DNA from 2 places in the Azospirillum sp. INR13 genome. Region 1 is predicted to be linked to the other one. Evidence: riboswitches for the same ligand, from Rfam matches in the RefSeq annotation. Region 1 holds a riboswitch; the other holds the start of a gene.
The links. A riboswitch is a leader RNA that binds a small molecule or an ion and turns the genes downstream of it on or off. The one in region 1 is predicted to bind cobalamin.
Positions count from the first base shown of each region.

Region 2: another riboswitch for cobalamin. It lies ahead of F1643_RS03850 (ABC transporter ATP-binding protein); the one in region 1 lies ahead of F1643_RS12790 (CbtB domain-containing protein).

Region 1 is NZ_VUOI01000015.1:23,231-30,617, forward strand. Features, by position in the region: partial or broken gene cobN (cobaltochelatase subunit CobN) at 1-1,265, opposite strand, end outside; gene cobW (cobalamin biosynthesis protein CobW) at 1,517-2,578, opposite strand; gene F1643_RS12785 (CbtA family protein) at 2,592-3,347, opposite strand; gene F1643_RS12790 (CbtB domain-containing protein) at 3,357-3,545, opposite strand; cobalamin riboswitch at 3,590-3,813, opposite strand; partial or broken gene F1643_RS12795 (ABC transporter ATP-binding protein) at 4,157-4,923, shown strand; gene F1643_RS12800 (ABC transporter ATP-binding protein) at 4,916-5,653, shown strand; gene F1643_RS12805 (ABC transporter substrate-binding protein) at 5,805-7,013, shown strand; gene F1643_RS12810 (branched-chain amino acid ABC transporter permease) at 7,258-7,387, shown strand, end outside.
Region 2 is NZ_VUOI01000003.1:145,229-152,615, forward strand. Features, by position in the region: gene cobN (cobaltochelatase subunit CobN) at 1-281, shown strand, start outside; gene F1643_RS03840 (MotA/TolQ/ExbB proton channel family protein) at 278-766, shown strand; gene F1643_RS03845 (DUF2149 domain-containing protein) at 766-1,092, shown strand; cobalamin riboswitch at 1,200-1,418, shown strand; gene F1643_RS03850 (ABC transporter ATP-binding protein) at 1,541-2,416, shown strand; gene F1643_RS03855 (ABC transporter substrate-binding protein) at 2,413-3,387, shown strand; gene F1643_RS22085 (iron ABC transporter permease) at 3,384-3,656, shown strand; gene F1643_RS03860 (FecCD family ABC transporter permease) at 3,653-4,411, shown strand; gene F1643_RS03865 (ferredoxin) at 4,426-5,211, shown strand; gene F1643_RS03870 (TonB-dependent siderophore receptor) at 5,417-7,387, shown strand, end outside.

The sequences.
Region 1 (7,387 bases):
AGCGCTGCCATCAGATCGGCGCCACTGTCCGGAACGGCGGACAGGCCGTAGCTCTCGGTCGACAGGCGATGGAGCATTGCGACCGTGCTGGCCGGGCTGTCGAGGCCCACCGCATGGCCGATGCCGCCGCCTGGGCCGGGATAGTCGGACAGCACCAGCGCCAGCCGCCGCTCCGCCCGAGCGGTTTGGGACAGGCGGACCCAGCTTGCCGCGAGGTCGGCGGTGAAGGCCATCCGGTCGGGGATCGGGCGCAGGACCGGGGCGGCGAATTGCAGGTCGGGGTCGGGCTCGCCCGCCGTCTTGAAGGCGATGGCGCGGGCGATGATGCGGCCGTCCATCTCCGGCAGCACGACGTTCATCGCAAGATCGGACGGCCCGAGGCCGCGTGACGAGGCCTGCCAGCCGGCTTCCGGCGTGGTGGCGAGGATGGCCTGCAGGACCGGGCTGCCGTTGGCCTCAAGCGGCGAGCCGTCCTCGCGCGCGGCCGAGAAGGCGGTGGTGTTGACGACCACGGCGGCCTTCTGCGCGGTCAGGCTGGCGCGCATCCAGGCGGCGCAGTCCGGCTCCTTCAGGCTGGCGACGAACAGCGGGCGGGGGCTGAGTCCACGCTCGGCCAGCGCGTCGCACAGGGCATGGATCGGGGCGAGGTCGCCTGCCAAAAGGTGGGAGCGGTAGAAAACCACCGCGGCGACCGGGGCATCGGCGGGGGCGGGAGCGGTCCAGCCGTCATAGGCGCCGAAGCGCGGGACCGGGGCGGGATCGTCATGGGGCAGGGGCGTGCCGGCCAGCGTGGCGGCGCAGGCCAGCAGATGGGACATGTTTGCCGGGCCGCCCTCGGTGAAATAGCGCCACAGGCGGTCGGCGGCGTCGGGGGCGACGGTGCCGTAGGCGGTGAGGTTCGGGTCGGGCTGCGCCTCGCCGGAGAGCACGGCGAGCGGGATGCCGCGCTCGCGGCAGAGGGCGGACAGGCGGTCGAGGCCGTAGCGCCAATAGCCGCTGCCGCCGAGCAGGCGCAGGACCACCAGATTCGCCTTGGCGACGATGGTGTCGGCGTAGAGATCGACCGACAGCGGATGGCCGAGCCGGTTGAGGTTGGCGAGGCGGAGGCTGGGCAAGCGCTCGCGCCCCGCCCGCCACGCGGCGGCGAGCGCGGTCAGGTCGCTGTCGGAAAAGGACAGCATGACGAGGTCGGCCGGCGTCTGTCCCAGGTCTTCCGCCTGGGGGCCAGCGTCCAGTTCGTCCTGGCGGGTGGCGAGCAGGTGCATGGATGTCCGCGGATACGTTCAAGGAGTGGGGACACTTGCCCCCACCTATCCTCCCCCGCTCTCAGCGGACCTACGGTCCGCCTGCCGCGTCAGCACAAAGCATAGCTTTGTGCGAGAGCTGGGCGGGGGAGGGGACTAGCGCCTGTACAGAAAAGCGGCGGCAGTCCCTCCCCCGCCATCGGACCGACCTTCGGTCGGCCGAGAGCGGGGGAGGATAGGTGGGGGTCTGACGCCGCACCGAATTTAACCCCTTACCCAACAACCGCCCGCGTCACCGCGTCACGATCCAGCCCGGTCTCGCCGATCACGACCAGACGGCTGCGGCGCTCCTCGCCGGGCTTCCACAGGCGGTCGTAGTGGGTCTGGATGCGGGTACCGACGCCCTGGACCAGCAGGCGCATCGGCTTGCCGGGCACGTCGATGAAGCCCTTCAGGCGCAGCACGCCATGCAGGCCGGCGACCTGCTCCAGCGTCATCGCCAGACGGGCGGGATCGGGCTGCGGCGGCAGCTCCACCACGAAGCTGGTGAAGTCGTCGTGGTCGTGGCCCTCTTCGTCGTCATGGTGGCTGGGACGGTTGGCGAGGTCATCCTCCACCGCCGCACCGACGCCGAGCAGAACCAGCGGATCGACGGCCCCCTGCGAGGCTCGCACCAGCTTGGCGTCGCGGCCGACCGCGTGGGACAGGGCGCCGCGGATCAGGTCCTCAACACGGGCGAGGTCGTCGGCGGCCAGCAGATCGGTCTTGTTGACGACGATCAGGTCGGCGCAGAGCAGCTGGTCCTCGAACACCTCTTCGATCGGCGTTTCGTGGTCGACGGTGCCGGCGGCGTCCCGCTGGGCCTGAAGCGCCGCGGGATCGGGGGCGAAACGGCCCTCGGCGGCGGCGGCGGCATCCACCACGGCGATGACGCCGTCCACTGTGACCCGCGTCTTGATCGCCGGCCAGTGGAAGGCCTGGACCAGAGGCTTGGGCAGGGCCAGGCCGCTGGTCTCGATCACGATATGCTCGGGCGGCTCCGGCCGGGCCAGCAGCTTTTCGATGGCCGGGACGAAGTCGTCGGCGACGGTGCAGCACAGGCAGCCGTTCGCCAGTTCGATCACGTCGTCTTCGGTGCAGGTCGGGTTGCCGCAGGCGCGCAGGATGTCGCCGTCGATACCGACATCGCCGAACTCGTTGATGATCAGGGCCAGCCGGCGGCCGTCGGCCTTTTCCAGCAGGCCGCGGATCAGCGTGGTCTTGCCGGCGCCGAGGAAGCCGGTGATGACGGTCGCCGGAACCTTGCCGGCGGCCGTCTTGGAAACTGCGGACATGGGACGTAACTCCTTAACGCGCGCCGGGCTGGGTCCGCAGGGCCGGGCGGTGTTCGGCCTCGCCGACCAGTCCGCTCACCAGCCAGCCGCAGACCGCGCCCAGGATCGCCCAGAACAGGGCGGCGCTGCCCAGCGAGGCGGTGACGAAATGGGCGGCCAGCTCCGGCGGGACGGCGCCTTCGGCACTTTCCGGATGAGGAGCGCCGACCAGATGGGGCAAGGCGGCGGCCAGGACGGCGGCGGCGATGACGAAGCGGTTGCGGGCGAAGGCGAGCGCGGTCATGCCGACACCGGCCCCGGCCGCGGCGGCCAGCCACCAGAGCTGGCGCAGCTCCAGATCGGCCCCGGCCATGCCCGGCAGCTCCGGCGGCAGGCCGAAGGACGGCGCCAGCGAAACGGCGACGAAACCGCCGGCCCCCCACACCAGCCCGCGCCGCGCATCGACCGGCCGGCCGGCCAGCAGCATCGCGGCCGACAGCAGCAGCGCATAGGCCACGCCGGTCAGCAGGTTGGAGACGATGGTCAGGCCGATGCGCTGCATCGCCTCGTCCAGCGTGGTGGGCACGCCTTCGCCGACCTCGCGCACGGGGCCGTGCTGGTGGGACGCCGCAGGTGCGCCGGCGGGCGCGGGCGGCGGGGTCACCACCTCGTACTTCTCGGCTTCAAGGATCAGCGGGACGGTCGTCGCCTGCTGAACGACGGAAGCGGCCGTGCCGGAGAGCACGCCCGCGACCAGGGCGGCTGTGAACAGCCGCCGGATCAGATCCATGACCCTGGCTTAGTGGCAGGGGAATGCGAAGGAGTGACGGGCATCGTGGGCCGCGTCGTGGATCTGCTGCGGCTGGGCGAAGCCGACGCCGTACAGCAGGAAGCTGCCCAACAGGATCGCGGCGAAGGCGGCGACCGCGGTCTGGGCGGCGCTGCGGGTCGCGGAACCGGCGGCAGTGTGGAGCGAATGGGTGGTCATGGAACGAAATCCTTGCTGTCCCGCCACACCCGGCGGGGTTGGGAAAGGTCGATGTCTCCGCCGGCAGGTTTCCTGGCTCGCGGGTCGTCGCATCGCCGTCCGCCTTCCCGGCACGAAGGCCAGTGGCATGATGGACGGGACGCTCGCCGCACACAGTTGCGGGGGCAGCCGCGGCATTGGACCCCGTGCAACGGAGATCCGCACCGCATTCCCTATTATCCCCGCCGCCCGTCAGGACGGGCAGGGCACCGTCGGACGGCCACCATCGCAGTGCGGTGCCGATTTGGCAAGTCCGCAATATGGCGTCGGCCACACGGACGATCTTGCGCGCCGACATTTTGGATGGTGTCATGTTTGGCGGACAGAGTGTCCGCGATTCCGACACTTTCCGGTGCCAGGGTCCGGAGCGGGGAGAGGGAGGCGGAGGCAAATCCGCGGAGAAACAATGGGTCCAAGTGCCCGAGCGAAGCGAACCCTGCCGTGGCACGCTTCGTGCGTACAACAATCGGTGAAACGTCCCGCCGCATGGCGGCCCCCGGGCCGGGAGCCCGGATATAAGCCCCGGGCACAAGCCCGGACATAAGGACGAACGGGAGGAGAATTCGCGACCGATGAACGCCGCACCGAACGACGACATCATCCTGGAAGCGCGCAATCTGACGAAGGAGTTCAAGGGCTTCGTGGCGGTGAAGGAGGTGAACCTGCAGGTTCGCCGCGGCACCATCCACGCGCTGATCGGCCCGAACGGCGCCGGCAAGAGCACGGTGTTCAACCTGCTGACCAAGTTCCTGACGCCCACGCGCGGCCAGATCCTCTACAAGGGCCGGGACATCACCCGCACCAAGCCGGCGGACATCGCGCTGATGGGGCTGGTCCGCTCCTTCCAGATCTCGGCCGTCTTCCCGCACCTGAGCGTGCTGGAGAATGTCCGGGTGGCGCTGCAGCGGCCGCTCGGCACCAGCTTCCATTTCTGGAAGTCCGAATCGTCGCTCTACGACCTGCACGACCGGGCATTGGAACTGATCGAGGCGGTGAACCTCACCCCTGGGCCGGCCACACCGCCGCCGAGCTGCCCTATGGCCGCAAGCGCGCGCTGGAGATCGCCACCACCCTGGCGCTCGACCCGGAGGTGATGCTGCTGGACGAACCGCTGGCCGGCATGGGCCATGAGGACATCGAGGGCACCGCGGCGCTGATCAAGCGCGTCGCCGCCGACCGCACCGTGCTGATGGTGGAGCACAACCTGTCGGTCGTCGCCCACCTGTCGGACACCATCACCGTGCTGCGCCGCGGCGAAATCCTGGCGGAGGGACCGTACGAGGTCGTCTCCAAGAACCCGCAGGTGATGGAAGCTTATATGGGGACCGGACATGCCTGACGGGATGCAGACGAAGACTGCCCACACCGGAACGGCGATGCTGGAGATCGCCGACCTGCACGGCTATTACGGCGAAAGCCATGTGCTGCACGGCGTCAGCCTGGAGGTGCGGCAGGGCGAGGTGGTGACGCTGCTGGGCCGCAACGGCGCCGGCAAGACCTCGACCATGCGCGCCATCATGGGGATCATGGGCAAGCGCACCGGCTCCATCCGCTTCCAGGGGCAGGAGCTGATCGGCATGGCGCAGCACAGGATCCCGCGGCTGGGCATCGGCTATGTGCCGGAGGAGCGCGGCATCTTCTCCAGCCTCAGCGTCGACGAGAACCTGACGCTGCCGCCGGTGGTGAAAGAGGGCGGGATGACGATCCCGCAGATCCACGACCTGTTCCCCAACCTGAAGGGCCGCGGCTCGACCCAGGGCACGCGGCTGTCGGGCGGCGAGCAGCAGATGCTGGCGATCGCCCGCATCCTGCGCACCGGCGCCACCATGATCCTGCTGGACGAGCCGACCGAGGGTCTGGCCCCGGTCATCATCGAGCAGATCGGCGTGGCGGTGCGGGCGCTGAAGGCGCGCGGTTTCACCATCGTGCTGGTGGAACAGAACTTCCGCTTCGCCGCCACCATCGCCGACCGCCATTACGTGATGGAGGAGGGCCATGTGGTCGACATGATCCCCAACGACCAGCTCGAAGCCAACATGGACAAGCTCCACACCTATCTCGGCGTGTAGCCCGTCCAGCCTTCCGATCATTCCCGGCACCGACGCCGTCCCGCTCCAGTCGAGGGCGGGCGGCGGGCGGCCGGAGCTTTGTCCGATTACGGCCGCAGGTTTCCGCAACGGGGACCGGCCGACAATAAATCCAAGAGGGAGAGACCTTCCGATGCGCACGCTTCTTCTCGCCGGCACCGCCCTGCTGACGCTGGCAGGGACCGCAATTCCGGCCGCGGCCCAGGTGTCGGACAACGTCATCCGCATCGGCGTGATGAACGACCGCTCCGGCATCTACGCCGATCTGGCCGGCGAGGGGTCCGCCATCGCCGCACGGATGGCGGCGGAGGAATTCGGCAACAAGGTTGCCGGCGCCGCTGTCGAGATCGTCGTCGCCGACCACCAGAACAAGGCCGACATCGCCGCGTCGAAGGCGCGCGAGTGGGTGGACACCGGCGGCGTCGACGTGATCGCCGACGTGCCGAACTCCGCCGCCGCGCTGGCGGTTCAGGGCATCACCAAGGACAAGAAGCGCATCTTCCTGATGTCCGGCCCGGGCGCCACGGCGCTGAGCGGTGCGCAGTGCAGCCCCTACGGCTTCCACTGGACCTACGACAACTATGCCATGGCCGCCGGCACCGGCCGCGCCCTGTACGAGCAGGGCAAGAAGAAGTGGTTCTTCGTGACCGCCGACTACGCCTTCGGCCAGTCGCTGGAGGAGGAGACCACCAAGATGGTCAAGTCGCTGGGCGGCACCATCTCCGGATCGGTGCGCCATCCGCTCGGCACCTCCGACTTCTCGTCCTTCCTGCTGCAGGCGCAGGGATCGGGAGCCGACGTGATCGGGCTGGCGAATGCCGGCGGCGACACCGTCAACGCCGTCAAGCAGGCGGCGGAATTCGGCATCACCCAGTCGGGCCAGAGCCTGGCCGGCCTGCTGATGTTCATCACCGACGTGAATGCGCTGGGGCTGCAGTCGGCCCAGGGGCTGATGCTGACCACCGGCTTCTATTGGGACATGGACGACCAGACCCGCGAATGGTCGAAGAAGTTCGAGGCCAAGGCCGGCAAGAAGCCGACCATGGTGCAGGCCGGCGTCTACTCGGCGGTGAAGCACTACCTGAAGTCGGTCGAGGCGGCGAAGACCGACGATGCCGACAAGGTGACCGCCAAGATGCGCGAAACGCCGGTCGAGGACATGTTCGCCAAGAAGGGCAGGATCGCCGCCAACGGCCGCATGATCCACGACATGTATCTGGCCCAGGTGAAGACCCCGGCCGAGTCGAAGGGGGCCTGGGACTATTACAAGATCGTCAAGACCATCCCGGCCGACACCGCCTTCATGGACCCGAAGCAGAGCGGCTGCGCGCTGGTGAAGTGAGGGGGCGTCGGAGTTAGACCCCCACCCTAACCCTCCCCCGCTCTCAGCGGACCTTCGGTCCGCCTGCCGCGTCAGCACAAAGCAGAGCTTTGTGCGAGAGCTGGGCGGGGGAGGGGACAAGCGCTGATACAAGAGAGTGGCGGCAGTCCCTCCCCCGCCCAGCGGGGGAGGATAGGTGGGGGCATTCGAAGCCGATAATTCCCACCCAGAAGAACAACAACCACGAACCGGGAGAGACGCGGATATGTTCAGCCTGCTGGGAGTTCCGCCCCAAGTCCTGTTCGGGCAGCTTCTGCTCGGCCTGATCAATGGTTCCTTCTATGCGCTGCTCAGCCTCGGGCTGGCGGTGATCTTCGGCATGTTGAACGTCATCA
Region 2 (7,387 bases), on a different contig from region 1:
CACCGGCAACGACGGTGTTCATGGAGGCCATGGCTGCCGGCTATGCCCCGGCACCCGAGCCGTCCGTTCCCACCCCTCCCGCCGAAGCCGCGGCGTCTGAAGCGGTTTCCGAAACCGTCCAGGGGCCGGTGATGACGCCGGTCCCGGCGGACGGCGGGGACGATCCGGCGGCGTGGCGCGTGTGGGCCGGGCTGGCCTTTCTCTTCCTTTTCGTGCTGGGCGGAGCCGCCCGGCAGGCCGGCGTCAACCGCCGCCTCTCTTCTTCGAGGACTTTGACATGACCATCTTGGAAAGCGGGCTCTACGACATCGCCCGCCTGTTCCTGCTGCCCGTCCTGCTGCTGATCCTGGCGTCGCTGGCCTACAGCTTGTGGGCGCTGGGGGCCTTCGCGGTGGAGGCGTGGCAGCGCCGCCGCGGGGACCACCGCTCGCCGCTGATCGCGTACCGCCACCGCACGGGAAGCGGAAGCGACGATCTGGAGCTGTGGATCATGAAGCGGCTGGAGTGGCTGCGGGTGGTGGCCCGCAGCGCGCCGATGCTGGGGCTGGTGGCGACGATGATCCCCATGGGGCCGGCCCTGCTGGCCCTGACCCGCAACGACGCCCAGGGCATCGGCGAGAACCTGACGGTGGCCTTCTCCGCGGTGATCCTGGCGCTGGTCGCGGCCAGCATCGCCTTCTTCATCCTGACCTTCCGCCGCCGCTGGCTGCTGGAGGATCTGCGGGCGGTCGAGCGGTCCCTGGCCGAAGCCGGAGGAGCCGGCTGATGCGCTTTCTCGACCATGACGACGCCGACGATCCGATCCTGTCGGTGGTCAACCTGATCGACCTGTTCCTGGTGGTCATCGGCATCCTGATGATCGTCATCGTGCGCAACCCGCTGAACCCGTTCTCATCCACCAAGGCCGTCGTGGTGGAGAATCCCGGCGAAGCCGACATGCGCATCACGGTGAAGGATGGACAGGAACTGACCCGTTATGAATCGACCGGCGCCATCGGGGAGGGCAAGGGAATCCGGGCGGGAACGACCTACCGTCTGCCGGACGGTCGCTTGATCTACGTGCCCGAAACGGCCGCTCCGGGCACGCCGTGACCGGACCCCGTCATCGGGCCGGTGCACTCAGGCTTCCGTCATCGGCGAACCGGCTTTCTCCCAAAGTCTTTCGTTCACGAAGCTTGACCGACGTGCTGCGGTCGCCCATGAATGGTCCCGGTTCTGGTTCTTCCGGCGATCTTCGCCGGAAGCTAAGAGGGAACCCGGTGAGCCGCGTCCCGCGGCGAGGCCGGGGCTGCCCCCGCAACTGTGAGCGGTGAGCCGTTCCGTCGTTATCCGCCACTGGCGCCTCCGGCGCCGGGAAGGCCGGACGGAACGGCGGCGACCCGCAAGCCAGGAGACCTGCCAGCACCACAACGAAACGTCCTCGGGCGGGGTGTCCCGGTGGAGCGCTTGCCGTGCGCGTGGCCGAAGTCCGTTCCGGATGCGGCGTGTGTTCCGCAAGACGTCCGCCTGCTTTCCCTGCCCGCAATCGCAGGAAGCAAGGATGGCGCAACCGACTGTTCAGACGACGCTCCTTCCGAGCGCGCCCGCCTTGGCGGAATCACGGCCCGTCCGCGCGCAGTCCCATCCGGCCATCGAGGTCGAGGGCCTGCACTGCCGTCTGGGCAACCGCACCGTGCTGTCGGACATCGCCTTTGCCGTTCCGGACGGTTCCTTTGTCGGCATCCTTGGGCCGAACGGGTCCGGCAAGACCACGCTGCTGCGCTGCCTCGCCGGGTTGCAGGCCCCTTCGGCGGGACGCATCCGCGTCGAGGGCGACGATCCGCAAACCTTGCGTCCGGCGGAGCTTGCCCGCCGGCTGGCGCTTCAGGCGCAGGATGCCGCCGCTGCGCTGGGCTTCACCGTGCGCCACGTGGTCGCCATGGGGCGGCTGGTCCATCGCCGCTCCGCGTTCGCCGGGGCCGGGGCCGACGACCGGGACATCGTCGAGGATGCGTTGTCCCGGCTGGATCTGCACGCCTTGGCGGAGCGGCCGGTCGAGCACCTGTCGGGTGGCGAGCGCCAGCGGGTCATGATCGCCCGCGCCCTGGCGCAGCGCCCGCGCATCCTGCTGCTCGACGAACCGACCAACCATCTGGACGTCCACCACCGCTTCGCCGTGCTCGACCTCGTGCGCGCGCTCGGCATCACGGTGGTGGCGACTCTGCACGACATCGAACTGGCGGCGCGCTGGTGCGACCGGGTCCTGCTGATGAAGGACGGGTGCCTCCAGGCCGACGCCGTGCCGGAGAAGGCCCTGACTCCGGAGCGATTGACCGCCGTCTACCGCGTCGCCGCCACGGTGGACCGCCGCCCCGGCGACGGCCGTCTGCGCATCGACCTGTCACCCCTTACCGACCGCGGATCGGACCGCCCATGATCCCGTTTTGCCTCCGCGGCCTCGCCCCGATTCTCGCCCTGGCGACCGGGATCGGCGGCGCCCATGCCCAGGACCATCCGGTCGAGGTCGCCAACTGCTTCGAGACGGCCCGCTTCGCCGCACCTCCCAAACGGCCGATGGTCCACGACACCAACATGACGCAGACCATGCTGGACCTTGGCTTGGCCGACCGGCTGGTCGCCGTCTCCGGAATCGAGGGGGCCGAGCACCGCCTGATCGCTCCGCCCGGCGTGGTGGCCGCGCTGCCCCGGCTGCCCGACCGGTCCCCGACCCTGGAGGCGGTGCTGTCCGCCGACCCCGACTTCCTGTTCGCCGGCTGGAGCTACGGCTTCAGCGAGGCGCGCGGCCTCACCCCGGCCCGGCTGGCGGAGATAGGGGTCGCCACCTACACGCTGCGCGAAAGCTGCATCCGCGTCGGTCCCCGCGAACCGATCAGCATGGACACGCTCTACGCCGACCTGTCGGCGCTCGGAGACATCTTCGGCATCGCGGACCGCGCCGGGGCCATGGTCGTGGATTTCCGCCGCCGCGTCGCCGCCGTGACCGACCGCACCGGCACGGTCGCGGAACGCCCCCGCGTGATGTACTGCGACCAGTGCCACACCGACGGCGCGCCGTTGTCGGTGGGGCGCGAGGGGATGACCAGCCTGCTGATGGAACTGGCCGGCGGACGCAACATCTTCGACGACATTCCCAACAGCTACGTCCGGGTGAGTTGGGAGGAGATGGTGCGGCGCGACCCGCAATGGATCATCGTCAGCGACCATCGCGTCCCCGCCGAGGCGGCCATCCGCCACCTGACCGAGGCCCCGCAATTGGCCGATGTCGAAGCGGTGCGCAAGCGCCAGTTCATCGTGCTGACCTACGCCGAGCAGACGCCCTCCACCCGCAACGTCGATGCGCTGGAACGGATGGCGCGGACCCTTCACCCGGAACGGTTCGCTCCATGAGCCGATCGCACCTGCTGCGCCTGTCCGTGCTCCTGGCCGCCGTCCTGGCCCTGTCCACGGTCGCCGCCGTCGGTTTCGGTGCCGCCGGCATTCCGATCCCCAAGGTCTGGGCGGTGATCGCGCACGAGCTGTGGCCGTCGCTGGCCCCGCCTCCCGACGCCAGCCGGGCCGAGCGCAACATCGTCTGGGAGCTGCGGCTGCCGCGCGTGCTGCTGGGCGCCCTGGCCGGGCGGGACTGGCGGCCGTCGGCGCCGTGCTTCAGGTGGTGACGCGCAATCCGCTGGCCGACCCCTATCTGTTCGGCGTCTCGGCAGGCGCCTCGGTGGGGGCGGTGGTGGTGATCCTCTACGCCGGGACGGTCGCGGGGGCGGTCGGACTGCCGGTTGCCGCCTTCCTGGGTGCGCTGGCCGCCATGCTGGCCGTCTTCGCGGCGGCGCGCGGGCGCGACGGGGTGGTGACCAGCGAGCGGCTGGTCCTGACCGGCGTCGCGGTCGCCTTCATCCTGAGCGCCGTCACCAACGCCCTGATCGTCACGGGAACGGATCGCGGCGCCGATTCCGCGCTGTTCTGGATGATGGGCGGCTTCGGCACCGCGCGCTGGAGCGTCCTGCCCATTCCCGCCGGGCTGACCGTCGCCGGGCTGCTCTGGCTGTGGCTGCGCGCCGAGACCGTCAACACCCTGGCGCTGGGAGACGACGCGGCCCGCTCGCTCGGCAACGATCCGGGCCGCCTACGGCTGGAGCTGTTCGTGGTCACCGCGCTGATGACCGGGGCGCTGGTGTCGGCCTGCGGCGGCATCGGCTTCGTCGGGCTGGTGCTGCCCCACATCGCCCGGATGCTGGTGGGCGGCCATCTGCGGGCGCTGCTGCCGGTGGCCGCGCTGGGCGGCGCGCTGCTCCTGCTCTGGGTGGATGTCGCCGCCCGTACCTTGTTCGCCCCCCGCGAGATTCCCGTCGGCGTCGTTACCGCGCTCGTCGGCGGCGCCTTCTTCCTGTGGCTCATGCGCCGCCGCCCGGCGGCCTGACGGAGGACCACGCCATGACGTCATCCCATCCTGTTCCCCCACGCGCCATCGTCCTCTACGGACGCGCATCCTTCGACCATGGACAGGCGTTGAAGGCCCTCGCCGCGGCCCTCGCCGATCTCCACGCTGCCCGCGGCGCGGCGGTGACGGTGAGGACCGCTCACGCCGACCTGTCCGGTCCCGCTCTCCCGGCGGTGCTGGCGGATCTGGAGCAGGGCGGTGCGACGGAGGCGCTGGTGATCCCCAGCATGGTGCCCGCCGACCCCAGCCTGTCGGCGTGGCTGCCGGGCGCGCTCAGCCATTGGGCCGGCGCGTCGGGCGCCCGGATGACAGTCCGTCTGGCGCCACCGGTGGAAAGCGCGCTGGACTTGCCCGCCGCCCTCGACCGCATCGCCGCCGGACCGGTGGACACGCTGGCTGACGTGCGTGAGACGGAGCCCAGCCTGGGCAAGCCCGGCTGGTCGGCCATCCCCGAGCATGGCCGGCAGGTCTTCGTCTGCGTCGGCGCGCGTTGCCTGCACCGCGGCGCCGACGCGCTGTACCAGCGTCTGCGCGACGCGATGAAAGGGCAGCGCGCCCTGAACGCCGGACCGCGCCGGGTACTGTGCGCACGGACGAGTTGCCTCTACCCGTGCAACCGCGGGCCGTTGCTGGTCGTCCAGCCCGACGGGGTCTGGTACGGCGACCTGACGCCGGAGCGGATCGACCGCATCGTCCTCGGCCATCTTCTGGCCGGGCGCCCATCCATGGAGGATGTTCTGCACCGCAACCCGCCGCCGGAGGAGCCGGCCATGGGCTGACACCGCCTGACCGTCCGGCCCGCCTCCGGTCTCTGAAACCGCGCCGGCCCGACCCGATCGCCTGAATCCCCTTTCACCCGGCCACCGCGGAACGCGCCCGTTTCGCGGAACGCTGCCGCTCGTCCTGAAACAATCCTGTCGGAGAGTATCCATGCCCGCGTTTCCCGTCCGTCTCGAACGCCTCCGCCCAAGGTCTTTGGCGCCATTGCTCCTGCTGTCGGCCTCCTTCGGTCCGGGCGCGGCCCTCGCGGAGGACGCTGAAGCGCCGGTGACGCTGCCTCCCGTCACCGTCACCGGCGAGCGTCCGGCCTCCGCCCCCGCCGGGCTTGCGCTCGACGTTCCGAGCACCGGGGGCAGCCGCCTGGGCCTCACCCCCCTGGAAACGCCGGCCAGCGTCGAGGTGATCTCCGGCCAGACCATCCGCGACCGTGGGCAGACCAGCGTGACCGAGGCCGTCACCCAGAACGCCACCGGCTTCACTTCGCTGGCAGCACCCGGCAACGGCGGCTCGTCGCTCGCGACGCGCGGTTTCTCCGGCCACGGCTCGGTGATGCAGCTCTACGACGGCACGCGGCTCTACGTCGGATCGGGCACCGTCACCTTCCCCTTCGATACCTGGTCGGCGGAGCGCATCGAGGTGCTGCGCGGTCCGTCCTCCGTCCTCTACGGCGAGGGTGCGATCGGCGGCGTCGTCAACGTGGTGCCCAAGCGTCCGACCGCCGATTTCCGCAACGAAGCCATGGTCGCCATCGGCACCGACGCCCAGCGCCGGGCCGCCTTCGGCAGCGGCGGGCCGTTGAGCGAGACGCTGTCCTACCGCCTGGACGTGAGCGGCAACCGGTCCAACGGCTGGGTCGACCGGGGTGAGACGAAGAACCTCGCGCTGTCCGGGGCGGTGGCGTTCCGGGCCACGCCGGACGTCTCCGTCACCCTCTCCAACGATTACGGCGACCAGCAGCCGCAGGAGTATTTCGGGACCCCCCTGCTCAACGGCAACCTCGATCGGGCGCTGCGGCACCGCAATTTCAACGTGGACGACAGCGCGATCCGCTACCGCGACAACTGGACCCAGCTCAAGGCCGAATGGACGGTGTCCGACGCGCTCACCCTGCGCAACACCGCCTATCACCTGACCAGCCACCGGCATTGGAAGAACGTGGAGAGCTACGCCTGGAACGCCACAACGCGGCGGGTCAACCGCAGCAGCTACATCGAGATCTACCATGACCAGCGGCAGGTCGGCGACCGCTTCGACGCGACGTGGCGCAGCCGCCTGTTCGGCATGAAGAACGAACTGGTCGGCGGCTTCGACGTCAACCGCATCAACTTTCAGAACAGCAGCAACTCGCCCTATGGCGGGACCAGCAGCGTCGATCCCTTCGACCCGTCGCCCGGCCTGTTCGTCAACCTCGCCGGCACGAGGCCGCGGCTGCGGTCGAAGACCGACCAGTACGCGCTGTTCCTTGAGGATCGCCTGTCGGTGACCGACCAGCTGGCATTGGTCGGCGGGTTGCGTTACGACGCGCCGTCGATCCACCGCGAGGACCCCGTCGCCGGCACCAGCTTCGACAAGGATTTCCACGCCACCAGCTGGCGGGCCGGCGCGGTCTACGATGTGGTTCCCGGCCTCGCCCTTTATGGACAGTACGCCACGGCGGTCGATCCGGTCGGCAACCTGATCTCGCTGTCACCGGCCCAGAAGGACTTCGAGATGTCCACCGGTCGCCAGATCGAGGTCGGCGTCAAGCAGTCCTTCCTGGAGGGACGCGGCGAATGGACACTCGCCGCCTACCACATCGTCAAGGATAAGCTGCTCACCACCGATCCCAATCAGCCGGGGGTCACCATCCAGGTCGGCCAGCAGTCGTCGCGGGGATTGGAGGCGTCGCTGTCGCTCGGCCTGTGGGAGGGGGTGCGGGTGGACGTGAACGGCGCGCTGCTGCGGGCGAAGTACGACGACTTTTCCCAGACGGTGTCGGGTCGCGCGGTGTCCTACGCCGGCAACGTGCCGACCGGCGTGCCGGAGCGCACCGCCAATGCCTGGGCGAGTTGGGCCTTCCTGCCGGGTTGGGAGGCGCGGATCGGCGTGCAATATGTCGGCAAGACCTACGCCGACGCCGCCAACACCGTCACGCGGTCCGCCTATACGGTGGTCAACGCCGGCCTGGATTACCGG